4 regions of the Metabacillus sp. B2-18 genome follow, and region 3 is predicted to be linked to each of the others. Evidence: riboswitches for the same ligand, from Rfam matches in the RefSeq annotation. Region 3 holds a riboswitch; each other region holds the start of a gene.
What was found. Region 3 has a riboswitch for cobalamin ahead of LPC09_RS03625 (ribonucleoside-diphosphate reductase subunit alpha). Riboswitches for the same ligand answer to the same signal wherever they lie in the genome.
Positions count from the first base shown of each region.

Region 1: linked by a shared signal. The riboswitch ahead of LPC09_RS11440 ((2Fe-2S) ferredoxin domain-containing protein) and the one ahead of LPC09_RS03625 (ribonucleoside-diphosphate reductase subunit alpha) in region 3 are both predicted to bind cobalamin.
Region 2: linked by a shared signal. The riboswitch ahead of LPC09_RS05880 (ABC transporter substrate-binding protein) and the one ahead of LPC09_RS03625 (ribonucleoside-diphosphate reductase subunit alpha) in region 3 are both predicted to bind cobalamin.
Region 4: linked by a shared signal. The riboswitch ahead of metE (5-methyltetrahydropteroyltriglutamate--homocysteine S-methyltransferase) and the one ahead of LPC09_RS03625 (ribonucleoside-diphosphate reductase subunit alpha) in region 3 are both predicted to bind cobalamin.

Region 1 is NZ_CP088245.1:2,264,332-2,272,078, forward strand. Features, by position in the region: gene LPC09_RS11415 (IS1182 family transposase) at 1-896, opposite strand, end outside; gene LPC09_RS11420 (alpha/beta-type small acid-soluble spore protein) at 1,266-1,463, opposite strand; gene LPC09_RS27350 (hypothetical protein) at 1,566-1,694, opposite strand; gene LPC09_RS11425 (L-lactate MFS transporter) at 1,783-2,985, opposite strand; gene LPC09_RS11430 (MFS transporter) at 3,266-4,588, shown strand; gene LPC09_RS11435 (hypothetical protein) at 4,658-4,804, shown strand; cobalamin riboswitch at 4,910-5,106, shown strand; cobalamin riboswitch at 5,339-5,525, shown strand; gene LPC09_RS11440 ((2Fe-2S) ferredoxin domain-containing protein) at 5,652-6,035, shown strand; gene cobJ (precorrin-3B C(17)-methyltransferase) at 6,068-7,702, shown strand; gene LPC09_RS11450 (sirohydrochlorin chelatase) at 7,723-7,747, shown strand, end outside.
Region 2 is NZ_CP088245.1:1,147,683-1,155,429, reverse strand. Features, by position in the region: gene LPC09_RS05910 (PepSY-associated TM helix domain-containing protein) at 1-1,059, opposite strand, end outside; gene LPC09_RS05905 (GNAT family N-acetyltransferase) at 1,245-1,760, opposite strand; gene LPC09_RS05900 (ABC transporter ATP-binding protein) at 1,777-2,550, opposite strand; gene LPC09_RS05895 (ATP-binding cassette domain-containing protein) at 2,547-3,269, opposite strand; gene nikC (nickel transporter permease) at 3,271-4,095, opposite strand; gene nikB (nickel ABC transporter permease) at 4,108-5,037, opposite strand; gene LPC09_RS05880 (ABC transporter substrate-binding protein) at 5,046-6,602, opposite strand; cobalamin riboswitch at 6,790-7,001, opposite strand; gene LPC09_RS05875 (APC family permease) at 7,342-7,747, opposite strand, start outside.
Region 3 is NZ_CP088245.1:690,532-698,278, forward strand. Features, by position in the region: gene sda (sporulation histidine kinase inhibitor Sda) at 41-205, opposite strand; gene LPC09_RS03620 (ribonucleotide-diphosphate reductase subunit beta) at 388-1,434, opposite strand; gene LPC09_RS03625 (ribonucleoside-diphosphate reductase subunit alpha) at 1,498-3,783, opposite strand; cobalamin riboswitch at 3,910-4,089, opposite strand; gene nhaC (Na+/H+ antiporter NhaC) at 4,268-5,635, opposite strand; gene LPC09_RS03635 (globin-coupled sensor protein) at 5,839-7,149, opposite strand; gene LPC09_RS03640 (universal stress protein) at 7,280-7,747, opposite strand, start outside.
Region 4 is NZ_CP088245.1:2,581,832-2,589,578, reverse strand. Features, by position in the region: gene LPC09_RS12970 (TetR/AcrR family transcriptional regulator) at 1-53, shown strand, start outside; gene qacH (quaternary ammonium compound efflux SMR transporter QacH) at 53-430, shown strand; gene LPC09_RS12960 (SpoIID/LytB domain-containing protein) at 1,192-1,845, shown strand; gene LPC09_RS12955 (SpoIID/LytB domain-containing protein) at 1,785-2,510, shown strand; gene LPC09_RS12950 (VOC family protein) at 2,655-3,080, shown strand; cobalamin riboswitch at 3,262-3,441, shown strand; gene metE (5-methyltetrahydropteroyltriglutamate--homocysteine S-methyltransferase) at 3,599-5,893, shown strand; gene LPC09_RS12940 (hypothetical protein) at 6,008-6,232, opposite strand; gene LPC09_RS12935 (hypothetical protein) at 6,532-6,984, shown strand; gene LPC09_RS12930 (DUF3231 family protein) at 7,438-7,747, shown strand, end outside.

The DNA.
Region 1 (7,747 bases), 1.6 Mb from region 3:
GTAATAAATTGACCTTCTGTTCCTGTTTGTACATTATATCCTGGTTTTAACTGCCCATTTCGCATATGATCTTCCTTCATTCTCATAAAGGTCGCATCATTATCTGTTTTCGAGAAACTGTTTCTTCCATTGAAAAGTTGATTTTGTTCTTCATATTTCACTTTTCGAGGAAGGTAGTCTTTCTTTAATAATCGAACAGCTTTTTTCGCCTCTTTATTTTTGGGTTCTGTCTCTAAATGCTTTTCTAACTTTTTAATACTTTGTTCAATCTGTTCCGAGGTAATCGGAGTTTCTTTTAACTTTTCTTCTAGCCCCATGGAAGTGGCGGTCTTTTCCTCTTTTTCAAGGATATGCTCAATTTGTAAAGCGAGTTGACGATATTTATCATCTAAACTTTTTTCATATTTCTCTGTCGCTTTTCTCCAAACAAAAGTATACTGATTTGCATTTGCTTCGATCTTAGTCCCATCTACAAAATAGTGCTCCAGCTTGACTAATCCTTTTTCACGTAGTAACTCTACAATTGAAAAGAAAACTTGATAGATTATGTCTTTCATTCGCTCCGATCGAAAACGATTAATCGTACGAAAATCAGGAGTTTGACTACCACTTAACCACATAAAGTAGATATTTTCGGTTAGTAATTTCTCTATTTGTCTTCCTGAGTAAACTTTTTGTGTATAAGCATAAATGATGACTTTAAGTAACATTTTTGGATGATATGATGGGCGTCCACCACCTTTGTAAGGTTGAACCAACAAAGTATCGTCTAGCTTTTCTACAGCTTCATGAACAATGATAGATAAATGATTTTGAGGGATGAGAATTTCAAGGTCTAATGGAAGAACTAACTGATTCATGTTATAATTAACGAAAGAAATATGATCATATTTCATAAAAAAATCGTTCCTTTCTTGTATAAAGTGGTGTGGTAACTTCATTATACAGAATCGGGCGATTTTTTTGTTTTTAATTTTGTCTTTTAAAAGGTTGTTTTCGTAGATTGTTGCAAATAAATATTATTTTAAAAGGATAGTGGAATGGAGCGGAAGACACTTGACTCCTGCGGGAGGTAGAGGAAAGGCTGAGACCCCGCAGGCGAAGGCGAGGAGGCTCAGCTTCCTCCCCGCGGAAAGCAAGTGTCTGGAGCGCAATGGAACGAACCAGTTTTTATAGTTAACTTTATTTAAAAAACACTTTTTAAAAAAGGCTAACCCAAAGGTCTAAAATCTAGACTTTTGGGTCAGCCCCATTTACATTTACATTTAAAATTGTTGATGATTCTGCAGTTGGTTTTCTGCCATTGCAACTAAACGCTTTGTCATTTCCCCACCAACAGAACCGTTTGCACGAGCTGTCGTATCGGCTCCAAGTTGTACCCCAAATTCATTCGCAATTTCCTCTTTCATGGAATTAAGAGCATTTTCTGCACCAGGCACAACTAATTTGTTGTTTCTTGCCATTGTACAACACCCCTTTTGAATGGTTTAGGAACTCCCGAGCACTACAATCAGTTGCTCATGAATTATTGTACCCGCCTAACTCAAAAAATATTGAGGATCTCTTTATTTTGATTGATGGCGATTTTTTACTTTTTTCTTCATTTCTTCTGTACGGTCATCCTTTTCAGAGCCGTAATGAAAATTTGTTAATTTACCTGTATCTGGTGGTTGCATTGATTGGTTTTTATCCATTTTTAACCCTCCTTTGATTCACTAATAGTTTGTGCAAATGCTTGATGTTTTGAGGTGGGAATTTGGTCCAATCTTTATTACTTAAGAATCAGTTTCTTAAAGGTTCCTTACTAAGGAGTTCATCTGATGAAGATTGAGAAGGTACCTTAACAAATTTAGCCATAATGATTGCCAATATGCATATAAAACCTGCAAAAATAAATGCTTGAGTAAAAGAAATAGCTTTGATGATAAAAGGTCCAGCGAAGGCAGATAGTCCGTATGCTTGATACATAAAACCATAATTTGTACCTATGTTTTTTGTCCCATAGTAGTCTGCCGTTACAGAAGGAAAGAGAGCGAGAAATCCACCAAAACCAAAGCCGATGAAAGAAACTGCGATTAAATAAATCGGATAGTTCATGAAACCCGTGCTCATATAAAACATGATGAGTGCGGTTAAAGCATAAATGATCACAAGTGTACTTTTGCGTCCAATGCGATCTGAGATTTTTCCTAGAAGAATTCGCCCAGCCGCGTTAAATAATGCAATCACCATTACAGCATTTGCAGCTTGCTCAACATCAAGTTTTACTAAATCAACCCCAATATCTACTGCAAAGCTAATAACAAGAAGTCCAGACACACTTCCAAATAAAAACATCGTCCACAAAAGATAAAACTGATACGTTTTTAACATTTGAACTGGTGAAAAATCATTTGTTACTTTAGAAGTATTTGTTAAGGATGTGGTATCATCGTTTGGTGGATTTTTTAATAACTGTGCACCTGCTACAACTAATACAAAATAAAGTATTCCTAAATAAAAGAAAGAAGACGATACACCGAAAGTATCAATTAAATATCCGATAACAGGTTTATAAATTAAACCACCTAAACCAAATCCGGCAACAGCAACTCCACTAATAAAGCCTCTTTTATCAGGAAACCATTTTACACATGCAGATAATGGACAAACATAAGTCATTCCGATACCAATTCCACCCACAACACCGTAGAAAAAGTATAATTGAAATAATGTAGTAGCTTGACTTGATAGAATTAAGCCAACTCCAAGTAAAATTCCACCTATTGTTGCTACCCATTTTGGTCCGATGCGGTCTTGAAGCCTTCCTGCAAAAATGGTTGTTAAGGCAAATACTGCAATTGTGATGGAGAAGGTAACAACAATATCTTCTTTTGCCCAACCAAACTTATCCATTAAAGGCTGATTAAATAAACTCCATGCATATACTGCTCCTAAATTAATTTGAATGAGAATTGCTCCTAATACAACTAACCATCTGTTCAATTTTATTTCCTCCTAAGTTATTAACAAATAAAAAAGAGACCAACGGTGACAAATGATTATCAACGTTGGTCTCTTGTGCACTCACTTAAAGTGTTTACAAAAGCAACCAAATATTATGATTTTGTAGTGGATCTGCCTAATGCTTAAACGTTTCATAAAATGATATGATTTCCATCCATTTTTGTGAATGCGCTTACTAGGTCTAGCGATCTTTCGGGTCAATTACATAACCTATTGCAGTTAGGGAAAAGTAAAATGAAAAGAAAAGGAGGATAATCATATGGGAATAAAAGACATATTACAACTAGAAAAGCCGCTACTTATCCTTCTTTTTGGTGTTTTACTTTCACATTTAGGAACATATTTGGTTACACCGATGCTTCCGATTATTTTAAAAACAGATGCAGGTTTATCGATAGGACAAATTGGAATTGTGTTAGCAAGTATTGCCATTGCCTTTCAAGTTGGGAGCGTGGCCGGAGGAGTTTTAGCTGATCGTATTGGTCGAGGATTTACGATAGGACTTGGAGCTTTGATTGCTGCATGCGGACTTATTGGGTTTGGTTTATTCACACAGTTTTCTTTTTTGATCGTTACTGCTATTACAATGGGATTTGGTACTGGATTAAATGCTCCTTCAACAAAAGCAGCCATCGCAGCCTTTGCTTCTTCAGAGAACCAAACAACAGCTTTTTCCATAAGAGGCATAGCTGCAAATATTGGGACAGGCTCAGCAGGATTAATTGTTTTTTTTCTTTTAACCGGAACATCTAAAATGATCTTTTGGATTGCTGGTGGAATTTATATCCTTTTAGCACTACAAAGTTGGATTTTTCTCCCAAAGGGTTGTGGTGATGTGCCATGTGAGGGAATTCCTAAGGGAGCTTACAAACAGGCATTTCAAAACAAGCCCTTTATGGTGTTTAGTTTTGTAACGATTATTATATGGGCTTTATATGCACAGTTATCTCTTGCATTACCACTTAGAGCAACAGTTATTTTACCGGAGCCTAAAAATGTTGCGTTGATATGGACAGTTAATAGCTTAATTGTCATCTCATTACAAGGCTTGATTACAAAGCGAATTATTAGGAAAGTAGAGCCTCTAACTGCATTAGGATTAGGGATTCTCTTCATAACGATTGGAATTGCCTCGTTATTTTTTGCACAATCATTTTTCCATTTGATCCTTAGTGGAGGAGTGTTTGTTATTGGTGAAATGATGATTCTTCCTACAATAGACAGTACCATCTCACAATTGTCAAAAGGAGAATTAATCGGGTTGTTTTTTGCCTTATCAAATGTTGTTTACGGCTTAGGAGAGGCTGGTGGAAAATCTGCTGGTGGAAGAATTCTTGGTGTAGGTGAAAATACTTTAACACCTGTTTTCATTTACACCGCCTTAGGATTTGCGCTAGTAGTTGTTGTTACTTTTCTTAAAAAATGGCAGCCACTTAGACAATCGTTACAACAGGCATCATCAAAAGAAAACAAGCCTAAAGATGCACCTCGACTTCCAAGTGAACCTGGACAACATCGAACACATCCTGTTAACAGATGGGAACCAGAAGTGTTCTTCAGGAAAAAGCCAAGAACAGAATGATGATAACCAGGTGCATAATCGATATCTTATTGGTGAAAATCTTATTATAAAACAAAGGAGGTTAAAAGCATGAGCGTTTATGAAAACTTTCCAGTCGCAAACTTAGATCGTGATCAATTAAACAAAATCATGAGTCTAGAAAAAGAATTAAGAAGTGAAACAAATGAAAATATTGTGTTAATAGCGTATGATGAAAAAGATGAGGGAATGGAATAAATCACCACTTTAATTGTAACTTTTGTCATTTTATCCAACAATATGTTGAAATATCATTTTGGTTGCTTTAATATAATACCTATCAATTGATAACAACTTAAAATAGTAAACGCTGTAGATTAAGATGCCGCTTAAGGCTTAATAGGGAATTCGGTGTAAATCAGAAACTGTCCCCGCAACTGTAAGTGTCGACGAAATAAGCAATCCACTGTATTGAAGCTTTATTAAAAGTGATATATGGGAAGGGGCTTAAAGTAGAGTGAAACACAAGTCAGGAGACCTGTCTTAATTTATCAAGTTTCAGTTTCTTCGGGAGGTGAGAAGGTGAGACGAATGCAACCATTTTAATTTTTTGGATTGCTTTCGTATTGCCTTTTCATCCGCTCAATAAAGATATGAGCGGATTTTTTGTTCTGTCTAAATGTATAAGGTTTTATGGTTGATAGCTTAGGTATTTTCCATTGGTTTGATGATTGTTTTTATAAAAAGACATATTTCAAGAGACAACCTAATACGTTTAGATGAGTAAATTAAATAGAGTTTTAAAGATTAGGTGCACTTCAACTACTGTAGTGCTTAAAAGGGAAGTCGGTGAAAGTCCGACACGGTACCCGCCACTGTTATGGGAAGCTTTATAGCATAATGTCACTGAATGTAAACGGGAAGACGTTATAAAGCTATGAACCTAAGTCAGGAGACCTGCCTATCTTTTTATACTGATACCTACGGGCATATAGGTAGACGTGTAGTAGAAAATGCTGGTCACTTGCGCCATTTTTTAATGCACCTCTGCCTATATAGAGGTGCATTTTTATTTGAAAAATTTTAATAGATTGGAAGTGTTTAGATGACGACTTGGAATCTAACAGAAACAAAGCATCATGTACTTATTTGTAACGGAAGCAGCTGTATGAGAAAGGGTGGAGAAGAAGCAACTCAGGCAATCAGAGAAGAAATTACAAACTTAGATTTGGATGCAAGCATTCATACAACAAGAACTCGTTGTAATGGAAGATGCAAAGATGCGTGTGTAATGGTGGTCTATCCGGAGGGAGTTTGGTATAAAGCTGCAACGCCTGAATTAGCTAAAAAGATTGTTACTGAGCATCTTGTAGGTGGAAATGTGGTAGAAGACAGCGTTATTTACACATATGATAAAGATCATTTTACTGCACCTGAAAATTCAGAGTCGATTAAAGGAATAGTAAAACCGCAAAAGAGTAACGTTTAATACCGTTATACGTATTGAAAGGAGGAATTTACTTGCTAGGAAAATTACTTGTGATCGGATTTGGTCCAGGAAGCTTTGAACATATGACAAAAAGGGCTCAAGATGCGATTCAAGAAAGTGACTGTATTATTGGATACAAAACATATGTTGAATTAATTCAGGATCTTTTAACAGATCAAGAGATTATTAGTACAGGAATGTCAGAGGAAGTAAGCCGTGCCCAAGCAGCTGTGAAACTTGCCGAAGAAGGAAAAACAGTAGCTGTCATATCAAGTGGTGATGCTGGAGTGTATGGAATGGCCGGACTTGTTTATGAGGTTTTAATTGAAAAAGGCTGGTCAGAAGAAACTGGTGTGAGTGTAGAAGTCATTCCGGGTGTTTCGGCAATTAATTCATGTGCATCACTTTTAGGTGCCCCAATTATGCATGATGCATGCACAATCAGTCTCAGTGACCATTTAACTCCTTGGGAATTGATTGAAAAGCGTATTGATGCAGCTGCTCAGGCTGATTTTGTTATAACTCTTTATAATCCTAAAAGTGGTCGTCGAACAAGACAAATACAAGAAGCGCAACGGATTTTATTAAGCTATCGTTCACCATTAACACCTGTTGGACTTGTGAAAAGTGCGTATCGTGACAGACAGCATATCGTTATTACAGATCTTGAGCATATGCTCGAGTTTGATATCGGAATGCTTACAACGGTTGTGATTGGAAATTCATCGACATTTTTATATGACAATAAAATGATTACGCCAAGAGGTTATCAACGTAAGTATACGTTAAATACCACTGAGCAGAGATTAAAGCCACATGAGCGTCTTCGACATGAAAACGAACCATGGGCATTACATAAAGGTATTAACGATATGCCACCAAATAAAAAAGCAAAAGCAACCAAAGAAAAAGAAAGCTCTTTGCAACTTGCTTTAGAAGCGTTGCAAAAAGTTAAGGGAGACACAGATCCTTCTATTAACGAAGAAAAGTCTCGAAATTCTGTAAACAACCCGATTACATCGATTTTTGAATTAGCTGTCAGCCCTGGTATTGCAAATAAAAAATTCACTCCAAAGCAGATGATGACTCTTGCAGAAGTGACCGGGGACGATGGTTCAATGGAGTATACACCACATCATCAAATTCTTTTACGAATTCCGACGAGTGAACCGGAAGTGATCACCGAAAAACTTAAAGAAGTTGGGTTTTTATTAGAACCTATTGGTGATGTTTTTCAAATCAAGGCTTGTGATTTTTGTGAAGGAGAAAAGAAAGATTCCATTCCATATGCAGAGGAGCTTCATGAAAAGTTAAGCGGGCTAGATTTACCAAAAGAATTAAAGGTAGGATTTAACGGGTGTGGAATGGCATGTTTTGGTGCTGTGAATGAAGATATCGGAATTATTTTTCGAAAAGGAAAATTTGATTTGTTTTTAGGAGCCAAAACAGTCGGTCGAACAGCTCATCCTGGTCAACCGGTTGCTGAAGGAATAGAGCCCGAAAAAATCGTCGAAGTGATTGAAAATATTGTTCATGAATACAAGGAAAAAGGACATCCAAACGAAAGGTTTTTCAAGTATTTTAAACGTGTTGGTAATGTTCAAGGCTATTCATATAGGGACATGAGTCCAAAAATTGAAATTGAACCAGCTCCGTGCGGAGATTAATAAGGATAGGGGAGAATAGTATGAAAGCAATTTTACTCGTTGGAC
Region 2 (7,747 bases), 460 kb from region 3:
CTTACCGACAAAACCATAGTGATCATAGCGATAATCTGCTAGAACTGCTCCTGAGTATTGATCAATATGAATCGTAGCTTCATCCTGCGCTTTCGGAGGATAGGCCGACAACGTATATACCCCTTCTTTATCACTTGGAATGTTAATTGTATAAGTTGGATGCATTCCTTCTCGACTTGCAATGTCCACAACATCGTCGATCGAAAGTGGAATAAAGCCTTGCAGATCTGATTTTGGTACATCCATGGTTTCAGCTGCCCACGGTACATCTGCTACATCCTTTGTTTGGATGGTTGATGTTGGAGCACTCCCTACCCAAACAGAAGGTGGATAACCCGTCCCAGCATTTGTTGCAATGGTTTGGAAATTAGTACCCCAGAATCCTGACCAAGGTAAGCCTGTTAAAATTAAAAATAACATGCCTGCTGTTACCCAAAAAGCTGGAACAGCATGTAAATCTCTTCGGAAAATCTTTTTTCCCTTATTAAATCTAGGTATCAATACACCAGCTAAATCTTGTTTCTTTTTTGGAAACCATAAATAAAGTCCAGTTACAATAAGAACAATTGCCCAGCAAGCAGCTAACTCAACTATTCGGTCACCTACTGTCCCAGCCATTAACTCACCATGAATTTCCTCAATTCTATTCATAATCCTGTCTTCACTATTTAACTCTCCGATTACCTCTGCAGTGTACGGATTAACAAACACTGTCAAAGTTTCATTATTAGATGAAATCGTTACTTCACTTGATCTTAAATCACTTTCACCTGGACGATATTTACTCACAACAGCATCAGGATACTCATTTTTCACTGTCTCAATTTGCTGTGTTGCTGATATTTTCTCGCCTTGTGGATTTACCTCGTAATATTCCTGATAAAGCATCTGTTCAATTTGAGGTTTAAATAAATAAACTGCACCTGTAACCGCAAGAATCATTAGAAAAGGGGCAAAAATAATCCCCGCATAAAAATGCCAACGCCAAACAGTTTTATATAGGGATGGATTAGTTTTCTTTATCTTTTGCTTCTTTGTTTTAATTGGGACTGTTTCCATACAAATGATCTCCTTCTTATTTTTGATTATTCTTTAGTCTATAGAAAGAAGAATAACGGCAAATTGTGTGGAAAGAATGAAGTTTTTATATTTTTTTGCATCTATTTTTCTCCAAAGAAAAAGGAGTTGCTACAACAACTCCTTTTTCATTGGGTGATAGTATTAGAAAAGCTTTTCTCAAAAACTTAAACTGTTTTTACCATATGAAGTGTCTGCCATACAGGATCATCTTCAGCTAATATCTCTTTGTAACCTTGAGATTTCCAAAAAGGAATCGCACCGGGTAGAAACGGGTGAGTATGTAGGTATAGAGAACGGTATCCACTTTTCTTACTATAACTAGTCGCCATTTTCGATAAAGCTGTTCCAATTCCTAATCTTCGATAATTAGAATCAATATAGCATTTGACAATTTCGGCTGAATTCGAAAGGTGATAGACATCTTTTAACTGCTGAAAGCGACCATCATATGGTGTTACACCGACCGAACCGATTATTTCTCCATCCTCTGAAACAACATAAAAAAATGCAGCATTCTTTGTCTGAATATAGCTTTTCTCAAAATTGAGTAAATCTTGAGGAAGTTCTTCACCTTTTAACATCGGAAACAGTTCTTGACGCATTTTCATGACAAACTCAATGATATGAGAGTATTCACCTTGTTGTAGCCTATGAATAGTGTAAGGAAAATGATTATGCATTTATGGTAGCTCCTTGTTACTCGTTATTAAGTGTTTGAAACAATATTCGTGAATAAGGATGTTTTAACTTTTCATAATCATGATGACGAAAAGTTTCCACAAATTCTCCTTGATACATAACAACGATGCGATCACATAGTTCTCTAGTTGATCTTAAATCATGTGTAATAAATAAATAAGTTAATTCATACTGCTTTTTTATTTTTTTTAACGTACGGATCATAGACTGTTGTGATTCCTCATCCAAGCTTGCGATCGATTCATCAAATATAATAATATCAGGCTGAGCCGCCAAGGACTTTGCGATACAAACTCGTTGTTTTTGTCCACCACTTAATTGATAAGGATATCTTAATAAGAAAGCTTCGTCTAGATCTACTAATTTTAAAAGAGTCTTACAACTCTCCTCCCAAGTAGATTTTTCAGATGGGAAATAATGTTGTAAAGGCTCTAGCAAGATATCTTTTATTTGCATTTTAGGATGTAAGGATGAAGATGAGTCTTGTAAAACTAATTGTATCTGTTTGTATAGCTCTCTATTTGATATCTTCTTACCGTGGATAGGCTTGCCTTTTAAAAGAATTTGTCCCGAAGTTACTGTTTCTAATCTTGTTATTAATTTAGCTATTGTACTTTTCCCACATCCGCTTTCACCAACCAAACCAATACTGTCCCCTTTTCCTATTTGCAAGTTTACATTGTTAACAGCTTTCATGTATTCTTTTGTACGGAAAAGTGATTTATTTCTTTTTGGATACTCTTTAGTAACTTGCCGTAATTCTACTATCATTGAGCAGTAACTCCTCCGGGATGCATTTGAATAACTCGATCAGCATATTTGGTAATACTTTGTTCATCATGAGAAATTAGTAAAATTGCTAGATTGTATTGTTTTTGCAATTTCTTTAATAATGACAGCACCTTTTCCCTATTTATCACATCAAGAGCCGTTGTTGGTTCATCTGCGATTAATATCTTCGGCCTTAAACTCACCATCATAGCCAGTAGAATTCGTTGACGCATACCTCCACTTAATTCAAATGGATAGGAAGTTAAAATATGGTCTGGTTCTAAAAAACCAACCGTTTCCAATAGTGAATGAAGATATTGCTCGACATCCTTCTTACTCCACTGCTTCTTTTCTTGTAATGTTTCTACCATTTGTTTTCTCACCGTACGAATTGGATTCAAACCATTTAATGAATGTTGAATAAGCAACGATATTTCATGACGTCTTAACTGCTGCCATTTCTTTTCATTTAATTTTTCAATAGGCTGATCTTGATAGTAAATATGTCCATTCGTTATCACCCATTTTGCATCAAGCATACCAACAAGTGCATGTGCTGTGACACTTTTTCCACATCCACTTGGTCCCTTCAATGCAACCATTTCACCTGGATATAATTGAAAATTCACATTACGAATGATTGGGTTTATCAGCTTTTTATCAAAATAAGATATTTCAAGCTGCTCTACACATAAAAGTGGCTTTACATGAGCTGACATATTACACCTCATTTAAAGGATTACGATATTTTTTAAAACGATCACTAATTAATTGACAGGCAAAAACAAATAGAAAGATAGCTAAACCAGGAAAAATCATGACATGAGGAGCAACTTGGAAATAAGCTGCTGCATCATGAAGCATACTGCCCCACTCAGGTGTTGGAGGCTGAGTACCTAATCCGAGAAAAGAAAGACCTGCAATTAAAAGAACAATTTTCCCCATATCTAATGCTCCAAAAACAACAAGACTTGGAAAAATGTCAGGAAATATATAACGTCTCATTATTCGAAAATGCGAATTTCCACTCATCTTTGCAGACAAAATATAGTCCTCCTCACTAGCTTTTATAACAAGACTTCGAACAAAGCGAACATAATTTGTCCAACGAATGATTAAAATGGCAATGATCATATTAACAAGACCAGTTCCTAAGACTCCTAAAACCGTAATAGTTAGAACAATATCGGGAATTGCAAGTATTCCATCAATGAATCTCATAAAAATCTGGTCTATTCTTCCTCGTAAATAGCCTGTAAAAAAACCAATCGGCAAACTAATAAGTAATGTACAAACCATAATAATAAATGCAAATGCAACACTAACTCTTATACCATAAATAATTCGAGATAAAATACAGCGTCCTAGATGATCAGTTCCAAACGGATATATCTCGTTAGGTGATACTAATCTTTTCGAGAGATTCACTTCTAATGGATCATGAGGAGCGAGCAATGGTGCTAAGAAGCCAAGAATAATAATGAAAAGTAATAGGCTGCTCCCCACAACAATGCTCTTGTCTAATGAAAGATCCATTTTTTTCATCCCTTAAGCCTCCTAGCGAATTTTTATCCTTGGATCAAGTGCAGCGTAAATAAGATCCACTACTATATGAAGAGATACAAATAGGAATGAAGTGAACACAACATAACCTTGGATAACAGGATAATCACGCATATTAATCGATTCAACTATATATTTTCCTAAACCTGGCCAGGAATAAATCGATTCAACTATCACACTCCCACCTAACATATAAGCAAAACTAGTACCTAGCATTGTGACAATCGGCAAAAATGCATGTTTAAAAAGATGAAAAATGAAAATATATGTGTTTGAAAGACCTCTTACTCTTGCTGCTTTTACAAACGGTTGATGTGTCAGCTCAAGCATATTCGTTCGAAGAATACGCGCATAAACAGTTCCAACACCTAAGCCGAGAGTTAGGCCTGGTAAAATCAGATGCACAAATGTTCCCCTCCCTATTGAAGGAAGCCATCCATACTGAACCGAAAAAAAATAGATAAATAGAAATCCCAGCCAAAAGGCTGGGATGGAAGAACCAATAATGGCTAACATTCTTCCAATTCCATCTAAAAGTCCATTTGAATAAATCGCCGTAGACACCCCTAGAATAATTGTGATGAAAATCATCACAATTATTCCTGCTGCTGCAAGCTCAAGTGTTGCAGGTAATCTATTTAATAATTCTTCAACAACAGGCTCTTTGGAGACAAAAGATGTTCCCCACTGCCATGTAAAAGCGTCCTTAATCCATTGAATATATTGACTCCAAAAAGTATCTGTTAATCCGAGCTCTTCTCTTAAACGATTTAGCGCTTCTTCAGAAGCCGGTACATTATGTTTAGTTAGCAAAATATAAGCAGGATCTCCCGGAGCAAATCTTAGTAGAAAAAAAGTAAGAGTCGAAACAAAAAAGATGACAAGAAACAGTTGAACGATTCGCTCTATGCCAAAACGTATCATCGTCTTCCTCACTCGCTCACATCAAGCTCTGGATGAATATAATAATATTCAATCGGATGAGGTGTAAATCCTACTACTCCATTTCTAGTACTAAATACTGTTTTTGGATGTACAATAAATGACTGTGGAAGATCTTGATTAATTACTTCCTGAACTTCGATAGCCAGTTCATTACGCTTAGTTGTATCACTCGTTTGGTTTAATTCATCAATCATACGATCTACTGTAGATGATTCATAGTGACTCACATTTGACTCACTAGCAGATTGATAGAAAATATTTAAAAAGTATTGTGGGTCCCCAGTATGAGCAGTTAACATACTGTACATTGATAAATCCCAATCTTCATTCACTAAAGCCTCATCAATATTCTCCACTTGACGAATATTCACTTTTATCCCTTCGTTTAGTAATTCAGCTTGAATCGCTTCTGCCATAACAGTTAATTCCGGTCGTTGTGGAAAGGTTAACATGGTAACTTCAAAAATACTTCCTTGCTTTTCCCACATACCATCACTATTTTTCTTCCAGCCATCTTGCTCTAATAATTGATCAATCGATTCTGATGAAGCTTGCTTCTCAACTTGACCAAATGATAATACTTCTGGAAATGGACTTTTCGCTTCAGTTCCAGCCTCTAACATAATGGAATGAACAATTTCTTCACGTGGAATTGATAAATCAACCACTTTTCGTAGTGTTACATCCTGAAACATTGGAGAATTCATATTAAACATCAACATGTGTGTGCGTAGTGATGGTGCAGTGGAAACCTCAAATCTCTTATCTTTATCCAACACTTTCATGTTATCAACAGGGATATCTGTTGCACCATCAACATCTCCTGATTGAAGAGCCATTAATCGAGAATTTCCATCTGGAATAAAACTAATGATTACTTCAGACAGTAACGCTTTCTCTCCCCAATAATCTTCATATTTCTCAACAATAAGAGATTCATCTTTATTAAATTGTTTAATTGAGAATGCTCCTGTTAGTGCAGGGTAGCTATCCTCTTTATCAAGCGTTGCCACATCAACAATAATCGTTGAAGGATCTGCCAAATGAGAGACCAACGCAGCATTTGGTTGTTTTGTTATAATCTTTAGTTCTAGATCAGAAACAACCTCTATTGATTCAACTTGAAGCAAATCTTTTACCTTTTGATCCTTCTCGATCGAACGAAGCAAAGAGTCTTTTACACTCGCTGCATCCATTTTCTCGCCATTATGAAAGGTTACATTTTCTTCTAGCGTAAATACCCATGTTGTGTCATTTTCTTGCTTCCACTCTTTTGCAAGCCAAGGTGTAGTTTGTAGTTCCTCATCTAACTTAACTAATGTTTCTGCTGTACCTGAACGCATTACCTCCCAGCTATCAATACCATGTGGATCAAGACTTTGAGGACTCCATGGAAAAGCAAGAGTTACATGCTTTTCAGAAGCTAAATCCGAGTTTGATGTTGCTGTCTTTTTCTCATCAGAACAACCTGACAATAAAAGTAGTAAACTACCAATTACGATCAAAAATAGGATAGTCTGCTTTCGTTGAATATTTTTTACCATAATAAATTTAAAACCTCCATTTTGTATATATAAATAAAAAAAGCATCTCCAACCAGCTTAAGCGGTCAGAAATGCTTGTTATTAAACACAGAAAAATACAGAAAAATCTCCATAACAAAATGTTTATGAAAATAGGTTATCAATCTATGAGCACCCTAACCACCTCCCTAGAATTCCCGTAGGTCTATCGGCGATGTAAAAATAGGCAGGTCTCCTGACTTAGGGCATAACGATCAAACCTTCCCAGGTGAACACCCAGTGGTTTATGTAGAACGTTATTTCACATTTAGTGTGAAACCCAATACAGTGGCGGGTCCGTGTCGGCATCTAACCGACTTCCCTTTTAAGCTTATAAAGCAAAATTACTACTTTACTAGCACCTATTTCCAAAGAATATAAAGTTTTTTATAACTTTTTATATTAAATTAGCAAAAGTTTTTGTCCCGATTCTCGACTTTAATATAAGACATGGCTTGCTAAGTGAAATTACTACCAATATAGAGTTAAACCTTACGAAAGTCAATATAGTAATTTCTATTTAATATTTTATTGAACAAGACTTTAGAATGATTTTCATATTAATATAAAAGCTCCATGACCTATACTACAGTTAATCCTACTTCTAAATAAAAAGAGTATAAATTCTCTATGATTGAGGTAATGCTTGTTCCCGAAAATATAATCATAGAGACTTTATACTCTAAATAGAAGTTAAAGTTAATTAAATTATTGTATCTCCTTATAGCTCATTTTTATGTACTTTACTATCTTTATTATGTGGTATAGATACCTCATATTTCCCCTTATTCATATGATAATAGAAATACGCTCCTATTAAAATCCAACCAGCTACCATCACCCATTCATATGGCCAAACTAGTGCAGCAGGCATTCCCGGCATGTATAACAAAATGAATCCTAAACTTAAAATGAGAGCAATCCAACCCACAGCATTTTGCTTTCCAGCCTTAAACGGTCGGTCCATGTTCGGCTCTTTTTTACGCAAAATAATAAAGGATAAAGCTACTAAAAAGTAGGCAACAACGATACCAAGTCCCCCAGCATCAACAATCCAAACGAGTGCTGGTCTTCCTAATAATGGTGCTAATGTTGCTAAAGCACCCAGAAATATGACTGCATTAGAA
Region 3 (7,747 bases):
CAAAACAGGCTGTCCCATTGAATGGGGCAGCCTATGAATATTAATTAATTTTTTTAAATTGTTTTTTTAGGATATTTGGCTTGTTAAGTCCTCTTTCGGTAATCTCTTTTTCTAGCAGCTTAATAAAATCTGGACTTAAATGTAATTCACTAGCTTCTTGAAAACTATTTAATAAAGTTTTATCTGATAGTTTTGAAAACCTCATAGTATCATCCTTTACTTTATCGCTCTCTATTTATTTACCACATAGAGTATACTGTTAAACGACTTTATGTAAAAAGATGTAGAAATTTTGTTTAAGGTTTTTATAAGATATGTGATAAGTAAAGCTGTAATGAGGTAGATAACAGTTAAATAAACGTTTGTTTAAACTTTATACCTTGGTCATTACAGGTCATCAAAGCCGTTATCAGCATGATTTACCTTCGTATATTGTCGTGATTTTTGTTCGAAGAAATCTGATTTACCAAGATCTACTTCTTCATATGCTTTGATCCACTTTAAAGGGTTTGAGCGATATCCCTCAAATGGGCGTTCATATCCCAACTGATTGCAACGGACATTTGCATAAAATTTAATATAGTCCTCAACATCTTGAATATTAATTCCATCCATTTTGTTGCCTATAATAAAACGTCCCCATTCAATTTCTAGCTCAGCAGCAGTAATGAACGTTTCTTTGACAAACGACGCAAGCTCTTCGTTATCATACTCAGGATATTGTTTTAATACTTCTTTAAAAATTTGAACAAATAAATCAACATGAATTTGCTCATCACGGTTTATGTAGTTAATCATAGTGCTAGTTGCTACCATTTTTTGATTGCGTGCTAAATTATAGAAGAAGGCAAAACCCGAGTAGAAGAAAAGACCTTCTAATATCACATCATAAACAATTGATTTTAGAAGGTGCTCAACAGTTGGCTGTTCAGCAAATGATTGATATCCGTTTGTGACAAACTCATTACGCTTTCTTAATATTGGTTCATTTCGCCAGTATTCAAAAACTTCATCTTGCTTTTGTTTTGATACTAAGCTAGATAATACATAAGAATACGAGTGATTATGAATAACTTCCTGTTGTGCTAGCATGATCATTAATGCGTTAATACTTGAATCAGTAATGTAATCTGATACTTTTCCCGCATAATCAGTTTGAATACTATCTAAAAGGGCAAGAAGACCAATAATTTTTAAAAATGCATCCTGCTCATCATTTGTTAAGCTTGGATATTGTTTAATATCTTGAGCCATATTGATCTCAAATGGCGTCCAGAAGTTTGCAAGCATTTTTTTATAACGAGGATATGCCCAAGGAAACGCAACGTCATCCCAGTTTAAAACGTTTGAGCTTTCTCCATTAATAATAGCTGTTGAGCGATTGGGAGCATTTGCATCCATAATTTTGCGTTTCGATAATGTGGTGTTCTGCATACTTATTACTCCTTTATTTGAAAAAAGTTTATAGAGCGTCTCAAAACTAAAGACGCTCTCTTGTTAACTAGCGCATGAGTCACATTCTTCAATTGTGCTGGAAGTTGAACGTAAGTAATACGTAGTTTTTAATCCTTCTCTCCATGCTGTTATGTGTAAATCAAGTAAATCCTTAGCTTTAATCGTGTTTTGCACATATATATTAAATGAAATGGATTGATCAATATGATGCTGTCTAGCAGCATTTTGTTTGATGCTCCATTTTTGGTCAATAAAATAGGCCGATTTATAATACCAAGTTGTTTCAGGATTCAAATCAGGAACAGTAACCGGAATCTTATAATCTTTCTTTTCTTCTGAGTAAACCTTTTGGAATATTGGGTCAATACTAGCCGTGCTGCCTGCAATAATTGAAGTTGATGCATTAGGCGCAACTGCCATTAAATAACTGTTACGAATTCCATGACTTTGAACATCTTTCTTGAGAGAATCCCAATCAATATCACTTTCGTTTGAGGAATAACCTCTTTTTTCGAAGTAGGAGCCTGTTTCCCAGTCAGAGCCTTTAAATACAGGATAAGCACCTTTTTCTTTTGAAAGCTCCATGCTAGCTTGAATTGTTAGATAAGAAATTCTTTCATATAGCTTGTCCGCGTAGGTAACAGCTTCCTCGTTTTCCCATTTTAATTGCTTCAGGGCAAGAAGGTGATGCCATCCGAATGTTCCTAAACCGATTGCTCTATATTTTTCATTTGTTAATCTAGCTTGAAGAACAGGAATTGTATTAAGGTCAATAACATTGTCCAGCATTCTTACCTGGATAGGAATAAGTGTTTCTAAAACATCATCTGTAACAGCTTTTGCAAGGTTAATAGAGGAAAGGTTACATACAACAAAATCACCTGGTGTTTTTACTGTAATGATTTTTCCATCCTCAGTGAATTGCTCTTCAACTGTTGTCGGACTTTGATTTTGTGTGATTTCTGTGCACAAATTGCTGCAATAAATCATTCCTTGGTGTGAGTTGGCATTATTGCGGTTTACCTCATCTCGATAGAACATATATGGAGTACCAGCTTCTAACTGACTGATCATAATTCGTTTCATAATATCAATCGCAGGGACTTTTTCCTTAGATAACTGTTCATTTTGAACACAGTCCCAATAGCGCTCTCTGAAGCTTCCTTGACCTTTTTGTTCATCATAATAATCTTCGATGCTAAAGCCCATTACTTTACGAACTTCATGTGGATCAAATAAGTACCAATCACCACGTGCTTCAACCTGCTCCATAAATACATCAGGAATACACACACCGGTAAATAAGTCATGTGTCCGCATTCTTTCATCACCATTGTTCAACTTCGAATCAAGAAATGAAAAGATATCTTTATGCCACACATCTAAGTAAACAGCGATGGCTCCTTTACGTTGACCTAATTGATCAACGCTTACAGCAGTGTTGTTAAGCTGCTTCATCCATGGAATAACACCAGAAGACACCCCTTTGAATCCACGGATATCACTACCACGGCTTCGAATTTTCCCAAGATATGCACCAACACCTCCACCAGATTTTGAAAGATTGGCAATATCAGTGTTACTATCAAAAATTCCTTGTAAACTATCATCGATTGTATCAATAAAACAACTCGATAATTGACCAACAGGTTTTCCTGCATTTGATAAAGTAGGTGTTGCAACGGTCATATAAAGGTTGCTCATTGCCCAATACGCTTGTTTTACAAGCTCAAGACGATGATCTTTGTTTTCATTTGCCATTAATGTCATTGCAATAATGACAAAACGCTCTTGAGGCAGTTCATATGTTTGTTTACTAAAGTCACGTGTTAAATAACGGTCTGCTAATGTTCTTAGTCCAATATATGTAAAGAGGTTGTCATTTTCCGGCTTAATAAAGGAACCAATTTGTGAAAGTTCACTTTGAGAATATTGGTCAAGAAGCTTTGAGCTGTAAAGTCCCTTTGAGACGAGAGTGTTTACTAAATCATAAAAATCTCCATATTTTTGCTTTTTGTCATAACCTCTGTTTTCTGCAGCTTCTTTATACAATTTTGATAAGTAGATTTGCGCACAAAAATATGTCCATTCCGGCTCTTGTTCATTTATATTTGATAATCCTTCTAGAATGAGTAAATTAGTAAGTTGATCCGTAGTATAAGACTCTCTTTGTACGATCGTGTTTTGGATTCGTGTTAAGTAGTCATCTATATGTAGAGAAGGGAAGTTTTGATGAATGCTTTCAATGTATGAAGTTAATTTAGATATGTCAAATGCTTCCTGGTTGTTTTTGTTGTTATAAATAATAGGGGATGTTGCGATGCTCATAAATATTCCTCCATCTGTTGAATTAGTAACTCAGGGGGAGAGATAAAACGACAGAGGAGAGTTCAAGGCAAAAAAAGCTTGAATGATCAGCTATCGTCTCACCTTCTCAGTCCCCGAAGAAATTGAAACTTCCACAAGATGCAGGTAGGTCTCCTGACTTATGCTCGTCCTACTATGAGTCCTTCCCATACCTAATATGTACAGTGGATTTCTCAATTCGTCACATTTACAGTTGCGGGGACAGTTCTGGAATTGCACCAGATTCCCTTTTCAGCCTTAATTGGCACCTGAATCTCGTAAAATACAATATATAGTTTTTTGTTTTGGTTAATAAATCAATATATAGTTATAATTAGATATATTTCCATGATATAGCACATATACAAAATAATCAACCAATTGTTTTCGTTTGTCGAAAATTATCTAGATTGATAGAAACTTGTAAAGGAAAGAGGGCTGTCAAAATAAATGACAGCCCCTTTCTTTATACACGTTTACTTAAAAATCCATATATAACTGTGAATATTGGTGATAGGTATAAAAAGAACGCAAATGGTAAAAACGCTAAAACGGGTACACCAAGTGTTTGAGCGAAGAAAGCTCCGCTAACTCCCCATGGAATTAAGGGATTAAGTAATGTTCCGGCATCTTCAAGTGTTCGTGATAAATATTTGCGATCTAGCTTGATTTTATCGTAAAGACCTTTAAACGTTTGACCTGGGATAAGAATTGATAAGTATTGTTCACCGGTTAATAGGTTTACGCCAAACGATGAAGCGGCAGTTGATAGTATAAGCTGTCCCTTTGACTGTATACGTTCAATTAATCCATTTAATAGTGTAGGGATAATGCTTAATGTATTAAGTAATCCACCAAAGGCAAAGGCAATTAAGATAAGTGAGATGGACCACATCATTGATTGTAGGCCGCCACGGTTTAGCATATTACTAACCTGTTCATTTTCTATAGAATAAGAAGTTCCATTTTGTAAAACTGTTAGAAATTCATTCAGCATTAACCCTTGAAAAACGATGGCTGTTATTCCTGCTGTTATAATACCAATCACTAAAGATGGGATAACCGCGACTCTTTTTATAGCCAGAATAATAACTATAAGAGGTGAAAACAATGTGATAAAGCTAATGTTAACTTGAGATTCAATAATAGAAATCATGTTTTTCATGTCATCGATTGACGTAAAGTCAATAGGAGTAATTCGACCTAAAATAAAAAAGATCAGGGCTGCAATTAAAATGCTTGGTAAAGTAGTGAATGTCATATGTTTAATATGAGTAAACAAATCTACAGATGAAACACCAGAAGCGAAGTTTGTTGTATCGGACATTGGAGACATTTTATCACCAAAGCATGCGCCTGAAATAATTGCCCCAGCAACCCATTCAATTGGTAAGCCTGCTGCCATACCTGCTCCCATTAAAGCAACACCAATTGTGCTAACTGTTGTAAAGGAGCTTCCTACTAAACTTGAAATGACCATACATGAAAAAAGGGAAGTCATTAATAAGTATTCTGGATTAATAACAGTTAAAGCATAAACCATAACTGTCGGAATTGTCCCGCTACTCATCCAAGCACCAATTAATACACCTATAAGTGCCAATATAATAATAGGTTGAATTCCATTTTGAATTCCTTGGACAATACCTGTTTCTAATGCTTTCCATTTGAATTTATTAAGTAAGCCAATGATTGAGATTAGAACTAAACAAATAAGTAAGGCAATATGTGGTTCTGTTTTTAATACAAATAAACTGGCAAATATCGTTGCTAATACCAGTAACAAGATTAGTAACGATTGTTGAAAAGTAAAGTTTTTTATTTGATCATTCATGGTATACTCCTTTATAGCTTGAACGCTTTTGTGCTTTTTCGTACAAAAGTATTATACCAATCTAGTTTTTTCTGTCAATCGAAAATAGAAAATGATTAATATATAAAGATATTATGTGTTTTGTTTTATTGATATACTATTCTTTTTTGAAATTGAAGTGCATAAAAAAGACCAATGAAATTCCATTGGTCTTAAACAAAACTCTATATTGTTCTAGCCATTACTTTTAGATTTTCGGAAGTTTCAGCAATTGATTTTACGTTATTTGAAACATCGTTAATAACATTTGTAAAGTTCATTAAATCTGTTTTAGATTGTTCGCTTTGCTGTTTGTTTTTATTCATGATTTCAAGAATGTTATCAAAGAATGAGTTCATGTCATTCATTTGGTCAGTTCCTTTAGTTGTTAGCTCAGCAACATGATTAATAGAACCGGAAATACTATCAATTTGGTTATGAATATTTGTAATTAAGCTTGATACACCTTGGACTGAATTTTTTGTTTCTTCAGCAAGCTTACGAACTTCACTCGCAACAACGGCGAAACCTTTACCATATTCACCTGCACGTGCTGATTCAATAGCAGCATTTAGAGCCAGCAAATTCGTTTGTTCTGCAATAGCGGTTACAATTGAAACGACTTGATTAATTTTTTCAGACGTTTGTTCTAGCGACTTCATTTGTTGTAGAATTTCAACTGTACTTTTCTCGATAGAAGACATAAGGTCATTTTGTTTTTCTAGGTCATTTTTTCCGTTGTGTGCTTGTCCTTCTGCAGTTGAAGCTGCTTCATAGCGGTCTGCTGAATAAGAAGCAATTTCTTGCGATTGAGCAAGAATTTCCTGAATAAATGCATTTGTATTTTCACTTGCTTCAGCAAGCTGGGTTGCAAGTTGGTTTACTTCGGCACGTATTTGCTCCTTGGCAGCTTCTGCTTCATCGCGAACTTTAGCATATTCATTATCATATGCTTCTAAAACAATTTGCTGTTCCAAATTAAAGAGTTTGCTAATACTTTGAACAACGGTAATGATTTCTTTCTTTGTATTAAAATGTGGCTCCACTGTATCAATGATTGAATTAAGTAGTTGCTGAAAAGCAGCCATATACCACTTTGCTTCAAGACCGATCTTTACGTGAATATGAGCAATTTTTCTCATTCGTTTTACATCTTCATCATCAAGATTACCGTTAAACATTTTCATAATATGTGTTTTTAAGGTTTGCTGTAAACGATCTACTGAGCTATGTTCATTAATAATGCCCATAAGACCACTATCTGCTTCAAATGAAGAGTAAAATGCGCGAACAATTTCCTCAATATTTTCTTCAATATATGGTTGTATTGATAAAGCAGTTACCAAATCATCTTTTGTTAAATCGATCATTCCAATCTGCTTTTTTACTTCAACTTCTGATATATTTAAAACAACTGCAGAAACGTGTTGATTCCTAATGCTGTCACTTAGTGCCGATGTTGTTGTTTTTTTCTCTTTTTTAAACAAAATTCCCATCAATCCATTCCCCATTTCAAAATTTATACTTATTAGGTATATCGGCATGTTTAAGGTAAATATGAAGTGATTTGACAGAAATTTAAAAATTAAAATAGTGGAAGAGTATCTCTTCCACCAATGTGTATGATTATTTAGCTATTAATACTGGGATGGAAGCACGTTGTGATACTTTTTCACTAACGCTTCCAAAGATTAATTTTTTTAGGCCGCTCATGTCTCGACTACCAACGACAATTAAATCTCCATTGTTTTCTTTTGCATAAGTAACAATTCCTTCAGAAGGTTCACCATATGAAACGGCAACGTCTGCTTGTACATGATGACGATCTAAAATTTGCTTGGCTTCATTTTCTAATGCCATTATATGCTGACTATTTTTTTTGTTTACAACCGTTTCTCTATCGCTACTGTGTTCCTTAGGTATTGGGACAACAGGAATATTTCCTACTCCGCCAACAGGGTACGAGTGTACAGGCGATAACAATGGAGTGCTAGCTTGATCAACACCTTCTGTAAACAAGTTCTCTTTATGAATATAAATAACAGAAAGGTTGGAGTCCATTTTCTTACTCATACGAATTCCTAATTCTAGTGC
Region 4 (7,747 bases), 1.9 Mb from region 3:
TAAAAACACAAGTTTTTGATGAACTAATAAACATGATTCAGGAGGACGAATAATGTCATATCTATATTTAGCACTTGCAATAGTGGGGGAGATTATTGGCTCTTCCCTATTAAAAGCATCTGAAGGCTTTTCAAAACTCTATCCTACAATAGGGGTAATAATAGCTTTCGTTGGTTGTTTTTTCTTTTTATCCTTGTCGCTAAAAACAATCCCCTTAAACACTGCATATGCATTATGGGCAGGTTTAGGACTTGTTTTGACTACAGTAATTTCAGTTTTAGTTTGGAAGGAAAAACTTAACATGGCTAGCATTGCAGGAATAACACTGATTCTTGTAGGAGTTGTAATATTGAATTTGTTTGGACCAGGACATGGAGAATCTGGTCATGAAGCAAGCGAAACTATTACAATGAATGAGACAATGGAATAACACATAAAAAAGTCCTTCTTAATAAAGAGAAGGACTTTTTAGCTTAATTAAGGGTATTTTTTGAAGTCCTTATTCAACAAACCTGCGTACGTTAGTTTAAGTGTATCACTTCACAATTCCAATAGAGTAGAGTTTATTGAGACATAATGAAATTAGCGTTTTAAATGACTTCTGACTGTCTCATAAGACTTGTATCAAATGCTTACCGTTGTAAATCCGCATTTCCCTGACGCTACCCCTATTAGTGGATATTTGGGGAGAAGGAACGTGGGATATAAATCAACAAGCAGATGTTCATGAAGCAAAACTTTTAAGTTTAGATATAAGTAAAGCGAAACATCAATTAAACTGGTCTCCAAAATGGAGTATTAATGAAACCGTTGAAAAAACAGTTCAGTGGTATAAAACCTATAAAAATTGTGATATTTACAATTTATGTACAAATCAAATAGCTGAATATTGCCGAGAGTAAGTTGTTTTTTAACTTTTTAAATTATTAATCCCAATGTAACCTCTATATTTAAAAAACGCGAATGTGTAATAACATTTGCGTTTTTTATTTAAAAGGCTTTGCTCAATAAGTCATATTATTTATTTTATTTTTCACATACAATACATTTAACTTACTATAAATTGATCGACCTTCTCTAGTTATAAAAAGAACTTACTAAATAAAGAGGGTATTAAATGTAGGTTATATATATTCCACTACGAAATGATAAAAAGAATACGAATAGCTAAATTTAAGAATACTAAAACCTATGAAACGTTTAATCTTACTGTTACTATTTGTATCTATATTTTCAAATCATGTAAATGTCAATGCGAGTGAAATATTAAAGGTAAAGTTAAAAAATTACATAGGAGATAAAGAGGAGCTCACCATACAGGTTAAAGGTAGATTTACAACAATAAATGGAATTGAAGTGATAAGTGAGGGAGTTGAACACATTTTAACCGTCAAAAAAGGTTCGATTTTACTTACGAATCAAAACGACAAAACGATGTTTAATGATTCCTTAGTCTTAATACCAGATGTATATGATGAAGAGCATGTGATCACTGTGAATGACAAAAAGTACCTTGGCGCAATGGAATTTATCATAGAGGATGGTAAATACATCAGACCTGTCAATCAAATCCCTATTGAGGATTATTTAAAAGGTGTTGTTCCTTTTGAAGTATATCCTTCGTGGAAACTAGAAACCTTAAAGGCACAAGCACTTGCTGCTAGGACCTACACGATGACACATATGGACAAGGAAATGGATGATACCATTCAATTTCAAGTTTATGGTGGATATGAATGGTTTGAACAAGCTTCAAAAGCGGTTGATGAAACAAAAGGTGAAAAATCATTACATTTGAAAATAAGCCCATCAATGCTTATTATTCGGCAAGTAACGGGGGAGTAACTGAAAACAATAAGAATGTTTGGGGGGAAACAGCAAAAGCATACTTTCCGGTAAAGAAAGACCCTTACGATCCTATTCAGCCATGGACACTCACTTTACAGAAGGAACAGCTTTTTTTAGAAAAGATAGACGCTTCTAGGTTAGGTTGGTGGGACAAGTTAAAAGAAAAAGAGGCTTCAATAACAGAACCTATGAAACAAAGGTTAAAAAAACAAGGATATGATGGGGATATAAAAATCTTATCCATATCACAGCTAGATATATCACCAGAACAAAATGAATCAAATCGTGCAAAAAAAGGGTCAATCAAAATAGAATTCTTAAGACAATTAATAGAAGGAACCATTCTGTATGAAGTTGTTGAGCTCAACGATACCGACATAGATAAAATAAGACCTCTTATTGGAGGATCTTCCTTTAAAAGCTACCTAATTGATACATTCGAAGAACACGATCGTTACTATGTTATAAGAGGTAGAGGTTTTGGTCATGGTGTTGGAATGAGTCAATGGGGCGCAAGTATAATGGGCGATAAGGGATACACTTACAGAGAGATCATCGATCATTATTATCCAGGAACAACGATTAAAAAAATAGCTGATATACAGAAGGAAGAAGAGAAGAAAGTGAAGACGAGTAAACGTGGTGAGTATGAAAAGCAATAATATTGTAATAATCCAAGCTGATTTCTTTTATAGTAATTATCACCAAAAGATCTAAAAAAGAGTTGCGAACACTTGTTCGTTTCGATATAATTATTTTAGAAATTGAAATTATGAAAGAAAATAATGAATAAGGGAGCGATTTTTATGTCAGTTAGGTTAATTCCGTATTTAGTGATGAATGGAAATGCAGCTGAAGCTATTGAGTTTTATCAAAAGGCTTTGAATGCACAGCTACTTTTTTCTCAATCTTTTGATGAAATGCCCGAAAATCCAGAGTTTCCTCTACCAGAAGAAGCTAAAAAACGAATTTCACACGCAACAATGCAGGTTGGCGAAACTGAAGTTATGCTTTCAGACACATTTCCAGGTCAACCTCATCAAAGTGGAAATCAAGTGACGATTTGTATCTCAACTGATAATCCACAGAATTCTAGAGAGATGTTTGAAGAATTAAGCAACGATGGTGTTGTAACAATGCCATTGCAAGAAACCTTCTTTAGTCCAGCTTACGGAAGTGTCACAGATAAATTTGGTGTAAACTTTCAGATCTATACTAAAGGACAAAATTAACGTACATATATAACTAACTATGAATAAGGCCTCTATTTGCATATTGTATGCAATAGAGGTCTTATTCATAGGAAGAAAGTATCCTGAAAAAGGAAAATATCAGTTTTTTAGAAAAATAAAATAAATATTTATATTTTGAATATTTAAATCTCTTGATAATAAGGTTATAATAAACTTAATTACATAACGTGTATGAATAGGTGCTTATGAGAATAAGCTTAAAAGGGAAGCTTGGTGAGAATCCAACACTGTCCCGCAACTGTAAACTCGGAGCAAGTCAAAATTGGCCACTGTAATAATGGGAAGGCATTGATGAGCGTTGATGAAAAGTCAGGAGACCTGCCTAATTCTAGTACACACCAAATACCTACGTGGAAATAGGTGGTGCTCTGTGCGAAAAGAACGTAAAAAGTAAATTTTTTACGCTTATTAAATATGCATAGATAAGTCCAAAGCTATTTCTGAATTCAGAAATAGCTTTTTTATTTGGGTTATGTAAAAAAAGGAGGCTTATCGAGATGGAAGTAATTAGTACTGTCATTGGTTATCCCTATATTGGTGAGAACCGTCAATGGAAAAGAACTGTAGAAAAATTTTGGAAAGGCAATCTTTCAGAGGAACAGTTTCAGAAAGATCTAAAAGAACAGCGATTAAAAAATATTCAACGTCAACATGAGTTAGGGATTGACTACATAACTGTTGGTGATTTTACCTTATATGATCGCATGTTAGATTTAGCGTTTATGTTCGGTCTTGTTCCTGAACGATATCAATCATTGGTAAATGAAACGGAATTTACCCGTTATTATGCTATGGCACGTGGTGCAAAAAATGTTGTAGCATGTGAAATGACTAAATGGTTTAATACCAACTACCACTACATTGTCCCAGAGTATGAAGGAACTAGATTAAAGCTAACTCATAATAAAATAGTAGACTATTTTTTAGAAGCAAAAAACGAACTTAATATTATCACCAAACCAACATTAATTGGTCCCTATACGTTTATAGATTTAACAAAAGGCTATGATCAAAAATCACGTGCTACCTTCATTTTTCAATTGCTACCACTTTATGCAGATGTTATTCAACAATTAGTGGATGCTGGTGCTGAATGGATACAGCTAGAGGAGCCTTCATTAACTAAATCTTTGCCAGAAGATGAGGTTCGACTTGTTGAGGAAATGTATAAGCAATTGTCTGAGAGTGTTCCAGCAGCTAAAATTATGCTGCAAACCTATTTTGAAGCTTTAACTTCTTATGAAAGATTATCGCAATTACCAGTAGCGGGAATTGGGTTAGATTTTGTTCATGGTAAAAAAGAAAACATGGATTCTATACGTAAATACGGTTTTCCAAGTGAAAAATTTATTGGGATAGGCTGTATAAATGGCCGGGATATTTGGTCTGCCAATTTAGCAGAAGTCGTGTCTGATATACAAAGTGTTCTATCATTAAGTGGTGCTCAGTCTGTATGGATAGAATCATCTTGTAGCTTACAACATGTACCTGTTACAACTATTAGTGAGAAACAGTTAGATCCAGTTCTATTAAACGCTCTAGCATTTGCAGATGAAAAAATTAAAGAGATCGTTCATGTTAGTACCTATATTAGCAGCCAACATTGGTTAGAGGAAAAAGTCGTTTCTAAAAGTATGTTAGCAATTGAAGCACTTTCAACACATTCAGCAAGACATAACAAAAACATTCATGCTTCGTTACAATCGATAACGGAAACAGATTTTTCAAGAGCCCTTCCTTATGAAGAGCGCAGAACGATTCAAAAACAGGTGCTGCAATTACCTGATTTCCCAACAACAACAATTGGTAGTTTTCCTCAGTCGGCAGAAGTGAAAAAAACACGCGCTGCCTGGCGTAAAAATCAAATGACTGATAACGAATATGCAGCATTTATTAAAAAAGAAACCGCGCGTTGGGTGGAGATTCAGGAAGACATTGGGCTTGATGTATTCGTACATGGGGAATTTGAGCGTACCGATATGGTAGAGTTTTTTGGAGAAAAACTATCAGGGTTTGCTTTCACAACAAATGCTTGGGTTGTCTCATACGGTTCTAGATGTGTGAAACCTCCTATTATATATGGAGATGTAGAATGGACAAATCCAATGACGGTAAAAGAAGTAATAGATGCCCAAAAGTTAACAAATAAGTATGTAAAAGGGATGTTAACAGGACCGGTAACGATCTTGAATTGGTCATTCGTTAGAAATGATATTCCTAGAGAAGTCGTTGCAAATCAAATTGCTATAGCTTTACGTCAAGAGATTAGAGCGCTAGAAGAGGCAGGTATCGCGATCATTCAAGTGGATGAACCAGCACTTCGTGAAGGGTTACCACTCCGTCAAGAAAATTGGTCCGAATATGTAAATTGGGCAGTTAAGGCATTTAAATTAGCGACATCAAGTGTGAAAATTGAGACACAAATTCATACACATATGTGTTATTGCGAATTTAATGATTTTATTGATCCAATCCGTGAATTAGATGCTGATGTGATTTCATTAGAAACATCAAGAAGTCATGGTGAACTAATCTCCTCACTTAAAAAGAATGCTTATGAATTGGGGATTGGGCTAGGAGTTTATGATATTCACAGTCCACGTGTACCTGTAGTATCCGAAATTATGGGGATTTTAGAAGAAAGCTTACAGGTTATATCAATTGAACAATTTTGGATTAATCCGGATTGTGGGTTGAAAACTCGTCAAGAGTCTGAAACAGTTGCCGCATTAAAAAATATGGTTAAGGCTGCAAAACAAATACGTGAAGTAACGGGATCTATCCTACATTAATATTTCAGCAAGAGACGCTACGTTCAAAGTGACGCAGCGTCTCTTTGTCTTCTAATTGGTAATAATCAGATTAATTTAAAATTAACCACTATTGGAAAGTTTTCTATTTCCTTTCTATTTTGGCTTCGTAAAAATTTTTCCATTATTTAACTCACACCAATCTTCTAATTCGTCATAAGATTTCTTATTTCCGTATTTATCCAAAAAATCTTCCTTATTTTCAAATACTTCCATTAAATCTTTTTCTAGTAATGTGACCATTTTGAAAGGATTAAGATGGAAAACTTTAGAGACAGCTATTAATTCACCTATATGAACAGTGTTGGCAACATCTTTCATTATTTCATCTCCTTATACAGTTAGAGATCCTTCATGTTCTCAACAACAGACTTACACGTACTTGTCATTTAAATGTTGGAATAGGAGACTAACTTCAAGCTCTAATAGGAAATTGCATAAAAGTTCTACAAGTATTTTGTGTTAGTTAGAACGAAATAAGACCGCCTCACAGGTATTATTTTCAGTTTTAAGCATACTATGTGTTCCTTGATTAACTAGGTTTTTGTATTTAAATATGTAGGTAAATCACGAATTATCCATATAGCATAGGACATAATGAAAGTAAAAAGGAATTATTTATGATATTACTATTTCTTTCAATTATCATCTTTAATTTAATTGCATTAAAACTTAACAAAATTCCAGTTAAAAGCCGAGTTGTAAGTATATGGACTTTTACTATTTCATTTCAGTTATTATTTGACTTAATAATTGAGTTTAAGTTGAATGGCTATTGGTATTTTAATAAAGGAGTTGATTGGTTAGGACTACTTGCTCATACTGTTTTAATCCCACCAGTCAATGTAATGCTATTGAGCTTTTACCCATTCAACACTAATCACTATAAGCAGTCTATTTATATTATTGCTTGCACATTAGGGATTATTGTTTACGAATCAGTTAGCTTACTCCCTGAACCTTGGGGATTTTTCCATTTAGGTTGGTGGCACATATGGTATGATCTGATTGTAGTCCCAATTCTTATCCTCATTTTGCTAAACTATTATAAGTGGATTTGTAATATAGAATGATTGTAGTTGAGAAGGTGTTTCAAAGGTACAGATCTTTGAAGCACTTTTTTTTATGAATTAAAGCGTTGCTAGCCTATCTTAAGATTGAAAAAACAGAATCTGGTTTCTTAAATGGGCAAGCTAACTTAAATGAAGAGCATAAAATAGAACGAATAAGGATTCGAGTTAAAGAGTTTTGGAGTACATTTGATAACTAATAGGAATGACAATCGATGTGCCAGGAGTGAAATATTTCCTATTCTAACATAATTTTGTTTCATCATTCATTTTTAAATAAAGGTAAATATTATAATATAACGTACGTAGCGTCGTTCTTAAACAAGAATAGGCGCTCTTTTTATTTAAAGGTGTAGATGATTTAAACATTAAATTATTAAGCAATCACAAAGAAATTGGAATGAAATTACCATAATTTAGGCAACCTAAAATGAATCATATAGGGAGGGAAGTTGTATGCCAGATAAAGCAGCTATTACATCATCGGAATTAGGAACGTTATGGCTTACATATCAGGAAAAGACAATGATTCTGCGAATGTTAGAATATTTTATAGAAAAAGCAGATGACGACAAAGCCAAGGATATTATGACTAATTTGCATGAAGACCTTGAGATATATGTTGGAAAAATAGTTAAGATATATGAAGAGGAAGGGGCAGTTATACCCGTTGGCTATACAGCACAGGATGTAAATAAAGATGTCCCAAAGCTCTATGATAATGGTTTTGACATTATGTTGGTGCGGCTTTTAAAAGAGATAAGCA